DNA from 4 places in the Streptomyces durhamensis genome. Region 2 is predicted to be linked to each of the others. Evidence: riboswitches for the same ligand, from Rfam matches in the RefSeq annotation. Region 2 holds a riboswitch; each other region holds the start of a gene.
What was found. Region 2 has a riboswitch for cobalamin ahead of IO33_RS0117715 (cobalamin biosynthesis protein). Riboswitches for the same ligand answer to the same signal wherever they lie in the genome.
Positions count from the first base shown of each region.

Region 1: it holds a riboswitch for cobalamin, as region 2 does, so the genes downstream of both, nicT (Nickel transporter NicT) here and IO33_RS0117715 (cobalamin biosynthesis protein) in region 2, are expected to answer to the same signal.
Region 3: it holds a riboswitch for cobalamin, as region 2 does, so the genes downstream of both, IO33_RS0110935 (hypothetical protein) here and IO33_RS0117715 (cobalamin biosynthesis protein) in region 2, are expected to answer to the same signal.
Region 4: it holds a riboswitch for cobalamin, as region 2 does, so the genes downstream of both, IO33_RS0130945 (SCO2321 family membrane protein) here and IO33_RS0117715 (cobalamin biosynthesis protein) in region 2, are expected to answer to the same signal.

Region 1 is NZ_JNXR01000043.1:21,212-24,497, forward strand. Features, by position in the region: gene nicT (Nickel transporter NicT) at 201-1,310, opposite strand; cobalamin riboswitch at 1,338-1,527, opposite strand; gene IO33_RS0139025 (ArsR/SmtB family transcription factor) at 1,607-1,966, shown strand; partial or broken gene IO33_RS44970 (PepSY-associated TM helix domain-containing protein) at 2,037-3,286, opposite strand, start outside.
Region 2 is NZ_JNXR01000012.1:5,361-8,646, forward strand. Features, by position in the region: gene IO33_RS0117705 (inorganic phosphate transporter) at 119-1,369, shown strand; gene IO33_RS0117710 (hypothetical protein) at 1,402-1,629, shown strand; cobalamin riboswitch at 1,863-2,006, shown strand; gene IO33_RS0117715 (cobalamin biosynthesis protein) at 2,108-3,061, shown strand; gene IO33_RS0117720 (cobyric acid synthase) at 3,058-3,286, shown strand, end outside.
Region 3 is NZ_JNXR01000006.1:310,797-314,082, reverse strand. Features, by position in the region: gene IO33_RS0110940 (acyl-CoA dehydrogenase family protein) at 1-1,342, shown strand, start outside; cobalamin riboswitch at 1,421-1,560, shown strand; gene IO33_RS0110935 (hypothetical protein) at 1,656-1,997, shown strand; partial or broken gene IO33_RS52335 (hypothetical protein) at 2,030-2,253, opposite strand; gene IO33_RS0110925 (SpoIIE family protein phosphatase) at 2,414-3,286, shown strand, end outside.
Region 4 is NZ_JNXR01000024.1:18,934-22,219, forward strand. Features, by position in the region: gene IO33_RS0130940 (SCO2322 family protein) at 1-549, opposite strand, end outside; gene IO33_RS0130945 (SCO2321 family membrane protein) at 546-1,763, opposite strand; cobalamin riboswitch at 1,877-2,025, opposite strand; gene IO33_RS0130950 (ATP-grasp domain-containing protein) at 2,420-3,283, opposite strand.

The DNA.
Region 1 (3,286 bases), on a different contig from region 2:
CCCCCGGTCTGCCAGATCCGTCGGCCCTGACCCGCCGCAGCCTCCACAGCCTGCTGATGGTGGGGCGGCAGGTCGCCCGACAGCACCCAGCCCCACCGAATCGGCAGGCGGTACAACGAAAGGCTCCCGCAAGGCAGATCCTTGCGGGAGCCTTTCTGCTGTCGGTGCCGTCGTCGGCGCCGGCTCCGGGCCGAGTCAGGTCAACCTGCCTCCGCAGTACGGGCGTTCCACCGCTCCTCGACCTTGGCCAGGCGCCAGTAGCCGATGGCCACGGCCCAGACGACCACGAACAGGCCGACGATGACGTAGCCGACGTTGTCCAAGTCCAGGCCCGCGATCCAGCCGGAGACGTCGTCACTCAGGCCCAGTTTGTCGTGCAGCACCCCGACCAGCTCGATCGTGCCGACGAAGAAAGCCACCGCGATGGACAGGCCGGTGATGGTGAGGTTGTAGAAGACCTTGCGGACCGGGTTGGAGAAGGCCCACTGGTAGGCGAAGTTCATGAAGGTGCCGTCGAGGGTGTCGAACAGGCTCATGCCGGCGGCGAAGAGCAGGGGCAGGCACAGGACCGCGTACCAGGGCAAGCCGGCGGCGGCGCCGTTGCCGGCCAGGGCGAGGAGCAGGACCTCGGTGGTGGTGTCGAAGCCGATACCGAAGAGGAAGCCGAGGGGGAACATCTGGCCGGGGCGGCGGATCGACTTGGTGAGCCGGCCCAGGATGCGGTTCATGAAACCGCGCGAGTCGAGGTGCGCTTCCAGCTCGGCCTCGTCGTAGCGTCCCGCACGCATGGCCTTGAAGACGCGGGCGATGCCGAACAGTGCCACCAGATTGAGAGCTGCGATCAGGTACAGAAAGCTGCCAGAGACCGTGGTGCCCACGGTGCCCAGGACCTGGTGTGCTCGCGAGTCATCGTTCATCAGGGTGCCGGCGAGCTTGGCGCCACCAGCGACCAGCGCGGCCATGGCGACCACCACGCCGGAGTGGCCCAGCGCGAACCAGAAGCCCACCGACACCGGCCGCTGGCCGTCGGCCATCAGCTTGCGGGTGGTGTTGTCGATCGCGGCGATGTGGTCCGCGTCGAAGGCGTGCCGCATGCCGAGGGTGTAGGCCGTGATGCCCAGTCCGACCCCGAACGCCTTGGTCCCGACCTCGTAATGCCGCGGCACCACGAGCAGGAAGAGAATCCCGAAGGCGACCACGTGCAGAGCGACGATCACGGCCAGGAGACCGGCGGTCCGGACGGTGTCCTCACGACGCCAGCGGAAGGAAGGGGCGGCGGCGGTTTCGGGCACGCCTGGGGACATGGTCATACGGTCACGCTCCAGCACCTCGTGGATCAGCTTCGTGCTGCCGTGGCCGGTCTCCTGGCTGACGGGTCAACGCGCCCGCCCCTGCCTTCCCGGCCGTGAGGCCAGTGGCAACGCATGGGGCGGGAACTCCCCGATCACAGTGGCGAGGGCCGCTCCGGACTGAGCCCCTGAGGGACTGTCACCGGTCTTCCCGAACACCACGGCCCGCCCACCCTAGAAGGCAGGAGGTCGAGGCTGCAAGGCTGCACAACTGATCAGATGTGGAGGCAGGAGCCGGTGACTGCGATGATGAGTCCATGCATCTCGTCCCCGCGGAACGTGCCGGGCAGCGGACCATCGACGGCCATCGGGTCTGCGACGCCATCGCAGCCGTCGGCGAGCCCGAGCGCGTACGGACCTGGGCCGACCGCTTTTCGCTGCTCTCGGACCCCGGGCGCCTGTCCCTCCTGCTCGCCCTCCACCAGGCGGGCCCCCTCGCCGTCTCCGACCTCGCCGTCGCCACGGGCATGCGGGACACCGCCGTGTCCCAGGCCCTGCGCCTGCTGCGGACCGCAGGCATCGTCTACGGCGAGAAGGACGGCCGAATCGTGCGCTATCGGCTCGTAGAGGGCCCGATGGCCGTGCTGCTCGAGCACTGCGTGTCCCGAGAAGCATGACGACATCCGCGGCCGCACGTGATCGCGGCAGGCGTCGCGCTACGCTCCCGCGCAGGTGCGGCCGCTCGGTTCAGGCGTGTGCGTGCCCGGTACGACGGCGTCCGATCCAGCCGAGGACGATGTCCACGGCGAGGAAGCCGGCGAGCGGGATCCCGAGCAGCGGGACGTGGTAGCCGACGACGGCGACCACCGCGACGCGGGGCACCAGCACGGAAACCGACACTTGTCGCCAGGCGCCGCGGGGAATCGGACGGCCGAAGGCGGAGCCGCGGCCGCGCTGCCACCACATGCGGTAGCCCCAGAGGATGAGGAGGACCAGGGCCAGGGCGAGACCGGCCAGCGCGATCTGGTTCACGAGGCCGAACAGAGTACCGGTGTGGGCGTCGATGCCCCACCGCGTCAGCTTCGCCAGTAGCGGGTAGTCGGCGAAACCTCAGCACGTCGGTCACCTTGCCGGTGGCCGGGTCGACGGCGATCGAGTCCTGCCTCTCCGGCCAGCTGCGCTGGATCTGCCGTACGACGTTGGCGGAGCCGGAGTCCGTGGGCGGCACGATTTCCACCGGGTCGGACAGGCCCTCGGCGCGGGCTGTCTTCAGTACGGCGTCCATACCCACGTCGGAGCGTGCGCCGGAGTGCGAGCCCATATCCATGCTTTTCATGTCCATGCCCGCCATGGAGTCGTGTCCCCCGTGCCCGCTGCTCACCGTCGCGGTGACGGAGGGGGTGGACTGGCCGAGGGCTTCGCGGAGGTCGCCAATGTTGGCCCCGGCGTAGGTGGACCAGGTCAGGGCGGTCGCCGACAGGAAGAACAGACCGGCCGCCGCCCAGACGCCCACCGTGCCGTGCAGGGTCAGGGAGCGCCGCCGTCCTGTGGTGCCGCGGACCTTGCGGCGGGCACGGCGGCGGCCGCACCAGAGCACCAGCCCGCCACCCGTGATCACCCACAGCCAGCTGGCGGCGAACTCGCTGTACAGGCGCCCGGTGTCACCGAGGTGCAGGTCGCGGTGGAGCTCGTCGATCCAGGTGCGCAGCGGCAGGGCGCCGGTGGAGCCGTACTGCTCCAGCGCGCCGCGCACCGTGCCGGTGCAGGGGTCCACGAACACGGCGAGCGTGTGGTCGGCGGCGATGCCCTTCACCCCGGACAGCAGAACGCGTGTGGTCGCATCCGGCTGCGGTGACGGCCGCACGGCGGAGATGGTGCCCTCGGGGTGCCGCGAGGAGCAGGAACGGGGCGACGAACACGCCCGCGTAGAAGTGCAGGCGCAGCACCAGCGGGCGCAGTGCCTGCACAGGCGACGGAGCCGTTGGTGCCGGGCTGGG
Region 2 (3,286 bases):
CCAAGCGGAACGTCATTCACCCTGTCCAGACACCGCCACGCCCGCCTCAGTTCATCTTCCGTTCACCCAGGTTGCCTACGTTCGTCCAGCCAATGACCTCGAACGATTGCCTGGGTAAATGGAAAGCTTCTCGCTGATCCTCGCGATTGTGGTGGTAACCGCACTCGCGTTTGATTTCACGAACGGTTTCCACGACACCGCGAACGCGATGGCCACCACCATCTCCACAGGCGCCCTGAAGCCGAAGATCGCGGTAACCATGTCCGCCGCCCTCAACCTGGTCGGCGCCTTCCTCTCCGTGGAGGTCGCGAACACGATCTCCAAGGGTCTCGTCGACGAGACCGGCATCCGTCCCGAGGTCATCTTCGCCGCCCTGGTCGGCGCGATCCTCTGGAACCTCGTGACCTGGCTGATGGGCCTGCCCTCCAGCTCCTCGCACGCCCTGATGGGCGGCCTGGTCGGCGCCACCGTCGCCTCCGCCGGCTTCGGTGCCGTGCACGGCGACGTGCTGGTCACCAAGGTGCTGCTCCCGGCCGTCGCCGCGCCGCTCGTGGCGGGCCTCGCGTCGATGCTGGCCACCCGCTTCTCCTACGGCATCGGCGGCAAGGCCGAGGGCGAGGCCACCCGCAAGGGCTACCGCGCCGGCCAGATCGCCTCCGCCGGCCTGGTCTCCCTCGCCCACGGCACCAACGACGCCCAGAAGACGATGGGCATCATCACCCTCGCGCTGATCGCGGGCGGCGCCATCGCCCCCGGCTCCAACCCTCCCACCTGGGTCATCCTCTCCGCCGGCCTGGCGATCGCGCTCGGCACCTACATCGGCGGCTGGCGCATCATCCGCACCATGGGCACGGGCCTGACCGAGCTGGAGCCGCGCCAGGGCTTCGCCGCCCAGACCAGCGCCGCGACCGCCATCCTGGCCTCCTCCCACCTGGGCTTCTCCCTCTCCACCACGCACGTCGTCTCCGGCTCGGTGATGGGCGCGGGCCTCGGCCGCAAGGGCGGGGTGGTCCGCTGGTCCACCGCGACCCGTATGGCCGTCGCCTGGGTGCTCACCCTCCCGGCCGCCGCGCTGGTCGGCGCGGGCGCCGAGTCCGTCACGGACCTCGGTGACTGGGGCACCGCCGTGGTCGCCGTCTTCCTGGTCGCCTCCAGCGCCGCGATCTGGAAGATCTCCCGCCGCGAGGTCGTCGACCACACCAACGTCGTCACCGGCACCGAGGAGCCGGCCGGCGTGGTGACCACCGCCATCGCCGCGGTGACCCCGCCCCCGGCGGGCACGATCACCGAGGACCTGACGGCGACGATCGCCTCCCCGGCGGCCGCCGAGCCCGCGACCCCGGCCGTCCCGCCGGCCGCCACCGTCTGACCCCCGGTCACCCCGGTTACGAAGGAAGCATCATGAAGATCGACTGGGCGGCCATCGGTTCCGTCTTCGGCGTCAGCCTCGTGTTCACGGTGGGCCTGGTGGCCCTGTTCACCCTCGGCGTGAGCGGCCTGGCCCGGCGCGAGAAGGCCGCGGCCCAGGGCGGCTCCGCCGGCCTCGCCGTCACCGGCGCCTACGTCTGCTTCGCCGCCTGCGCGGCGGCGGTGGCGTACGGCATCTACCTGATCGTGGCCAAGCCCTGACGAGCGCCTCGCCGGAAGGGCCCTGAAGCGGAAGTGCCCTGAGACGCCGTCGACCGGCCGCGGCACAGACGTGGCCCGTCGCGTCCGCGCGGCGGGTCCCTGCCGGCACCCCCGCGCCCCTTCGGGCGCCCAGGCTCCCCTCTGCCCCGAGGGGAGCCTTTTCGCGCGCCCCCAGGCCACGCGATGTGGGGATCGGCACACTCTCCCCGTGCAGGTCAACGGCAAGTTGACGGCCGTTCCGGGCGCGTGGTGGACTGCCCGGGCCATGTACGGCGGCAGCAGAGGAAGCCGGTGCGAATCCGGCGCGGTCCCGCCACTGTCACCGGGGAATGAACCCCCCGGGAGCCAGGAACTCTCGCCGCCGCATCACGTCGAACCAGGGCGCGGACACCCTGAGTGAGGACATATATCGCCATGCTCGGCTGCCGATCGAGGACACGTACCAGGCCCGCTCCTGTACCCACGGCCGGCTGAGCCGATGGGTGCCGATCGCTCCTACGCGTACGGCGCCGCCGCCGGGCTTCTCGGTGACCTGCTCCTCGGCGATCCCCGCCGCGGGCATCCGGTCGCCGCGTTCGGGCGGGTGGCGGCTGCCGTGGACCGCGCGTTGTGGCACGACCACCGCGGCTGGGGCGCCGTGCACACCGCCGTGTGCGCCGGCGGCGCCGTCGCCCTCGGCACGGTGGCCGCACGCGTCGTACGCCCCTCCCCCACCGCCTCCCTCGCCCTGACCGCCGCCGCCACCTGGGCGGTCGTCGGTGGTACCTCGCTCGCCCGCGAGGCCCGCGCGATCGGGCGTGCCCTGGAGCGCGGGGACGTCGAGGCGGCGCGGGCGCGGCTGCCCCATCTGTGCGGCCGGGACCCGCAGGCGCTGGACGCCGGCGGGATGGCCCGGGCCGTGGTCGAGTCGGTCGCCGAGAACACCTCCGACGCCGTCGTGGGCGCGCTGGTGTGGGGTGCCGTGGCCGGGGTGCCGGGACTGCTCGGGTTCCGGGCGGTCAACACCCTGGACGCGATGGTGGGGCACAAGTCCCCCCGGTACCGGCGCTACGGCTGGGCCTCCGCCCGGCTCGACGACCTGGCCGGCTGGCCCGGGGCCCGGCTGACCGCCGTACTCGCCGCCGCGGCCGGCCCCGACCCCCGCGGCGCCCTGCGCGCCTGGCAGGCCGACGCCCGCAGGCACCCGAGCCCCAACGCCGGTCCCGTCGAAGCCTCCTTCGCCGGCGCCCTCGGCGTACGCCTGGGCGGAACGCTCTCCTACGGCGGCCGGGTCGAGCACCGGCCCGTGCTCAACGGGGACACCGGCCGGGCGGTCGGGGTCACCGACATCGACCGGGCCGTACGGCTCTCCCGCCGCGTCGGCCTGCTCGCGCTCGGCACCACGGTCGCCGCGCGCCTCCTCGTCAAGCGTGTGAAGGGACGTGACAAGTGAACGGGGGTCTCCTCGTCGCCGGCACCACCTCCGACGCCGGCAAGAGCGTCGTGACGGCCGGGATCTGCCGGTGGCTGGTGCGCCAGGGTGTGAAGGTCGCGCCGTTCAAGGCGCAGAACATGTCGCTCAACTCCTTCGTCACCCGGGAGGGCGCGGAGATCGGACGGGCGCAGGCCATGCAGGCCCAGGCGTGCCGCATCGAGCCGAGCGCGCTGATGAACCCGG
Region 3 (3,286 bases), on a different contig from region 2:
GGAACTCCTCGCCCAGGGAGAGGCGTTCGCGTTCGGCCTGTCCGAGAAGGAGCACGGCGCCGACATCTACTCCACCGACATGCTGCTGGAGCCCGACGGCGACGGCGGCTTCCGCGCCACCGGCTCCAAGTACTACATCGGCAACGGCAACGCGGCCGGACTCGTCTCCGTCTTCGGCCGCCGCAGCGACGTCGAGGGCCCCGACGGCTACGTGTTCTTCGCCGCCGACAGCCGTCACCCCGCCTACCACCTGGTCAAGAACGTCGTCGACTCCTCCAAGTTCGTCAGCGAGTTCCGCCTGCAGGACTACCCCGTAGCCGCCGAGGACGTCCTGCACACGGGCCGCGCCGCCTTCGACGCCGCCCTCAACACCGTCAACGTCGGCAAGTTCAACCTGTGCACCGCCTCGATCGGCATCTGCGAGCACGCGATGTACGAGGCCGTCACCCACGCCCACAACCGCATCCTCTACGGCCGCCCCGTCACCAGCTTCCCGCACGTGCGGCGGGAGCTGACCGACGCGTACGTCAGGCTCGTCGGCATGAAGTCGTTCAGCGACCGCGCGGTCGACTACTTCCGCTCCGCCGGCCCCGACGACCGCCGCTACCTGCTCTTCAACCCGATGACGAAGATGAAGGTGACCACGGAGGGCGAGAAGGTCATCGACCTGATGTGGGACGTCATCGCCGCCAAGGGCTTCGAGAAGGACAACTACTTCGGCCAGGCGGCCGTGGAGATCCGCGGCCTCCCGAAGCTGGAGGGCACGGTCCACGTCAACCTGGCGCTGATCCTGAAGTTCCTGCGCAGCCATCTCCTCGACGCCGTCGAGTACCCCGCCGTGCCGACCCGCCTCGACGCGGCCGACGACGACTTCCTGTTCCGGCAGGGACCGGCCCGCGGCCTCGGCTCGGTGCGCTTCCACGACTGGCGGCCCGCCTTCGACGCGTTCGCGCACCTGCCCAACGTGACCCGACTGCGCGAACAGGCCGACGCGCTCTGCGAGTTCGTCGCCACGGCCGCCCCCGACGCGGAGCAGAGCCGCGACCTCGACCTCGTCCTCGCGGTCGGTCAGCTCTTCGCCCTCGTCGTGCACGGACAGCTCGTCCTGGAGCAGGCCGCTCTGACCGGCCTCGACGAGGACGTGCTCGACGAACTCTTCGCCGTCCTCGTACGGGACTTCTCCGCGCACGCCGTCGAACTGCACGGCAAGGACTCGGCAACCGAACAGCAGCGGGACTGGGCGCTGGCGTCGATCCGGCGGCCGGTCGTCGACGCGGCACGCACGGAGCGGGTCTGGCAGCGGGTCGAGGCACTGTCCGGAGCGTACGAGATGGCTCCGTAGCCGCTCCCGCGCATCGGTGGCCGAGCCGCGTGGGCCCGGCCACCGGTCGGCGCACTCGCCGTTGATGAGATGATGACCAGCGACAAAAGGCGACGGCGTTCCGAGGAAGCCGGTGTGAATCCGGCGCGGTCCCGCCACTGTGACCGGTGAGCCACTCCCCACAGCGGGGCGAGTGGCACACCGGAAGCCAGGAGACTCACGCGGTCGCCTCCTCGAGCAGGACCGGGGCGGATCTCCCCGGGAGGGGAGTGGCGCCGTGCCCGGAAGGCCGACGGCAGGGACATCAGGCAAGCGCGTGGAGGCCGGCGGAACGGTGCCGTGCCGTGTCGTCGTGTGCCGGGACTGCTGCTGTGGCAGCCCCAAGGTGACCGGGGTCGATCACGCGGCGCAGACCGCGCGGCTGCGGGCGGAGGTGCCGATGCGCGTCTCCGACTGCCTCGACGTGTGCGATCGGGCCAACGTCATCGTCGTACAGCCCTCCGCCGCGGGCCGGGCCGCCGGGGCGCGGCCGGTGTGGCTCGGGCTCGTCAACGACCCGGACGCCACCGAGGACATCGTCACCTGGGTGCGCGCCGGTGGCCCGGGGGTGGCGCCCCTGCCGGACATCCTCGACCTGTACGTCTTCACCCCACCGCGGCGCACCGCGGGTTCCTGACGCTCGGGCCGTGGCAGGGGGCCTGGTGGCGTGACCTCCCGGGCCTTCTGCTTCGCGAAGGCGAGCCGGCGCAGGATCGCGGGTCGATGTCGCGTTCCGCGGCGGCGTCCAGCGGCACGTGCAGCAGGATGGAGGACGCCGACACGTCGGCCCGGTCGGCCGGCCCCAGCAGGGTGCCGAGCGTGGCGAGCGACGTCGCCAGGTCGTTCCCCCTGATGGTGCGGCCGTCGACGACACCCGCCACCAGGCGCTTGCCCGAGCGGACGGTGCGGTTCCCACGGTGCGTCCCACTGGCCCTCGCAGGTCCCGTGGAGCATCGTGGAAAGGGTGGCTGACCTGCAGGAAGGACGTTTCCCCTGACCTTCTCCGTGGGACCGGTACGCCGGTGAGGTCAGCAGGTGAAAGGAGCCACTGTGATGAGCCCAGCGCAACAGCCTCCACAGCGACCGGGTGGTCCGAAGGACGCGGACTCGGGCCCGAGCGGCCTGATGGATCTGCTGGGCGTCGCCGCGGTGCTGCTGGAGGCCGACGGGCGGATCGACATGTGGAGCCCGCAGGCCGAGCAGCTCTTCGGCTACACCGGCAGTGAGGCGGTCGGGCAGTACGCGGCCCTGCTGCTGTTGCAACCGGAACACCGGGATGCGGCGATCATGCTGTTCGCCGAGGTGATGGAGACGGGCCGGGGCTGGGCAGGCGCGTTTCCCGTCCGGCACAAGGACGGCAGCACCCGGATGGTCGAGTTCCGCAACATGCGGCTGACCGACAACATCGGCGACCACTACGCCCTGGGACTGGCCACCGACAGGAGCACCCTCCGCCAGGTGGAACGGGGCGTGGCCCTGTCCACCCGGCTGGTCACCCAGGCGCCGATCGGGCTGGCGATCCTGGACACCGACCTGCGGTACGTGGTGGTCAACCCCGCCCTGGCGTCGATGCACGGCGTGGCCGAGGCCGAGCACGTTGGCCGCAGATTCGGCGAGATCCTGCCCGGTGCGCCCTTCCAGGACGCCGAGACCGCCATGCGGCGGGTCCTGGAGACCGGAGTCCCCGTGGTCGACCGGCAGGTGGTGGGCCGCACACGCGCCGACCCGGAGGGCGACCACGCCTGGGCGGTGTCGTTGTACCGGCTGGAGGACCAGCACGCGAACGTCCTGGGCGTCGCCAACGTGGTGGTCGACGTCACCGACCGGTACCAGGCGGCCAGGAGGGCCGACCGCGCCCAGCAGCGCCTGCGCCTGGTGGCCGACGGCTCGGCCCGCATCGGCACCACCCTGGAGGTGGAGCGCACC
Region 4 (3,286 bases), on a different contig from region 2:
GTCGTCCGAACCACCGCTCTTTTCCAGCGACTTCCCGCCCGACGACGCCGACACCTGCTCACCGCACCCCTTCTTCGGGTACCCGGCGATCGCGCACAGCAGCGCGTTGGTGTCGTAGCGCAGGGGTGGGGCGACCGCGGCCAGCGCCTCCGCGCTCGTCGCGTCGGCGGACACCCGCGCGCAGGCCGTGCGGCGCGCCGGTGGTGTCTCGCCGGACGGCGCGTCCGCCGGGGTGCCGAAGTCGAGGACCAGGGCCACCCGCTTCGTACCGGACCGGGCGGGCGTCCCCGCGCAGATGGTGCCGAAGTCCGCCGCGCCGCGCGGCCGGTTCGCGTCCGCCGAGTCCGCGCTCACCGCGAAACGGAAGCCCTCCACGGCGCCGTCGTCGGGGCGGGCCGTCGACGGGCCCTGCGTGGCGTACGTCCAGTGCCCGCCCGTCCGCTCCCAGAAGGACCAGTAGCGGTAGCCGGTGGCGTGCGCCTGTCCGGCCCCGGCCAGCACGACCAGCGTGGCGCACAGCAGACTCGCGGCGCGGCGGACCGCCGTCACGGCTGGCGCTTCTTGCGGCCGCTGAGCAGGAAGCCGACGCCGATGCCGGCGACGAGGCAGACACCGACGAACCACCACACACCGAGACCCGAGCCGGACTTCCCGGAGTCCTCGGACTTCTTGGTCGCCTGTGCGGAGGAGTCCATGCTCGGGGCCGGGCCCAGCTCGTTCAGCGAGCGGACCAGGCTCGTGCCGCCGAAGTCACCCGGCTGCGCGCCGACCGCGTGCGCGGCGAGGATCAGCTGGGCGTACGCCGCCGGACCGCTCTGCACGGCCCACTGGGAGGCGTTCTTCTCCAGCCAGGCGTACGACGCCTTCGCCTGCTCGGTGCGGCCGTCCGCGGCGAGCGCGACGACCGTGTCCGCCGTGTTGCCGAAGTCCGGCTGGTCCTTGGCGCCGGGCAGCGTGGACTGCAGATGGCCGGACTTGGCGACGGTCGCCGCCAGGTACGCGCCGGCGTTGTCCGCGATCTGCGCGGGAGCGGGGTGGGCGGCGTCGGTGCAGGCGGCGTGCGCGGGCGCCTTGCCGGCCTGGGCGACGAACCCCTTGCCGAGCGCGCCGAGCACACCGGCCGCCGAGGCGTCCGCGTTGGCGGCCTTCTCGCCCTTCTTGTCCGGCTGGAAGGCGAGGGCGCCGCCGTCCCGGTCGCAGGACAGGGACATGGCGGCCAGCAGGTCGTAGGGGGACTTGCCGGACGTGCGCACGTCCGCCGGGTCGGTGCCGGCGGCGGCCAGTGCGCCGATGACGACGGAGGTGGAGTTGGTGTCGCTGGCCCCGCCCGGGTAGTAGCCCCAGCCACCGTCCTTGTTCTGCACGGACTTCAGCCAGGCCACCGCCTTGCCGACGGCGGCGTCGTGCCCGCCGGCCGCCTTCAGGGCCTGCGCGGCGCCGGCCGTGCTGTTGGTGTCCACCGTGACCTTGCTGTCGCAGGCCTTCGCGGGAGCGGCGCGGAAGGCGGCGAAGGCGCCGTCGGCACACTGCTGGCCCGCGAGCCAGTCCACGGCCTTCGCGGCCGGCCGGTAGCCGAGGGTCCGCTGGGCGACCAGCGTCAGCGACTGGCGCCACACACCGTCGTACGTCGGGTCGGACGTGCCGTACAGCCCGGACGGGATCGCGACCTTGGGAGACGGGGACGGGCCGGCGGCCGTGGCGGGCGCGGCGGCGGCCAGCACGCCTACGGCGGCGAGAGCCGCGGCACTGCGGCGGACGTTCATGGTCGGCGACTGCCTCTCCTGCGGGGAACCGGCAGCGCACGGGGACCCCCGGGCGGCTCGGCTCCGTAAACCTCGACGGTGCCGTACCCGGCGGACCGCCGGGTACGCGAGCCGGTCAACGTCCCGCCCGGGGCGGTCCGGCTCACCATCCTCGGGATGGTTGACGGTTGCGGGTCAGCGCCGGAATTGCACCGGCTTCCCCCCGTACGGGTGTGATGACGACGCCGCCACTTTACCGGCAGCCCCGAGCGCCCTGAGGAGTGGCTGTGGGCACAGGACGGCGGTGACCGGGGTCACGGTCCCGACGGAGGCGGGCGGCCCGCCGGGCGGCCGGCCGCGCCCTTGCGCCGTGGGCGGCGGAACGTCCCGGGACCGGCGGGCACTTGACGCGGCGAGCGCTCGGGACGAACGGCGGGCCGGCCCGCTCATCGGGCACAGGGCCCTACGATCCGCGGCACCGCTGGTGCTGCGGCCGGAAAGGTTCACCGGCTCGCGACGCCCGGTACGGCACCTCGCCGTGTTGTCGCACCACCCGAGTACATCCGGTACGCGGGCGATGCTCCGCCTTGCGATGCTCCCCCGCAGCCCGAAAGGTGTGGGAGGTGCCCCAGCACCGGACGCCGCGAGCTTTCCGGCAGACCTTTCCGGCCACAGCACTAGGCGGCGGCCCCGGCCACCCCCTCAAGCGCCCGCTCGCACTGATGCGCGTCGTCACCCTCGACCGCCCAGTACCCGCGCCGCCCCGACCCCGCCGGCTCCGCGAAGCGGATCGCCGCCGCCCGCTGCCGGGTGGGCGTCACGTCCGGCACCGTCCCGCACGCGAGTGCCAGGGCCGCCCCCACCAGATCCACCCCCGTCGCCCGTTCCACGAGCCAGGGAATCAGGTCACCCGGCAGATGCGGCGCGACGCCGGTGACCCGCGGCCCCCGCCGGGTCAGCCGCACACCCACGTGCGCGACGGTGTGCGTGAGCCCGAGCGCCCGTACCGTGCGTTCCACGGTCTGCCGGAGGAACCGGTTGTGCAGCAGCCCGTCATGAGCGTGGACCGAGTGGCGCAGCGGGGTCGTACGGGTCAGTGCGGTGATGCGGACCTCGTCGTCCAGGACGACCGTCTCGGCCGACACCAGCGGCCCCTCCGTGTCCTCCGGCCCCGCCGGCAGCACCCGGTGCCGGACCAGCAGCGCCCGTAACGCCGGTGGATCGGCGCAGGCGGCGGCCGTCTCGTACGGCAGACCCGGCAGCCCCAGCCGCCCGGCGACCCGCGCCGCCACGGCCAGGTGCGCCCTGCTCCAGGTCAGGACGCCGGCGACCGGATGACGGGCGGCGTACCGCGCCACCGTCTCGGCCGTCTCCGCCTCCCGCGCGGGGTCAGCGGCGAGAAGGCCGGACAGGAACGGCCGCGCCCAGCCGGGCGCCGACGCGCCGACCAGCACCACCGGGCGTACGGCGGCGATCCGTGCCAGGGGGTAGCCGCCGTGCGCGGCCCGGCCGGCCCCGAGCAGAAGGACGGGCTGCGGCATCGC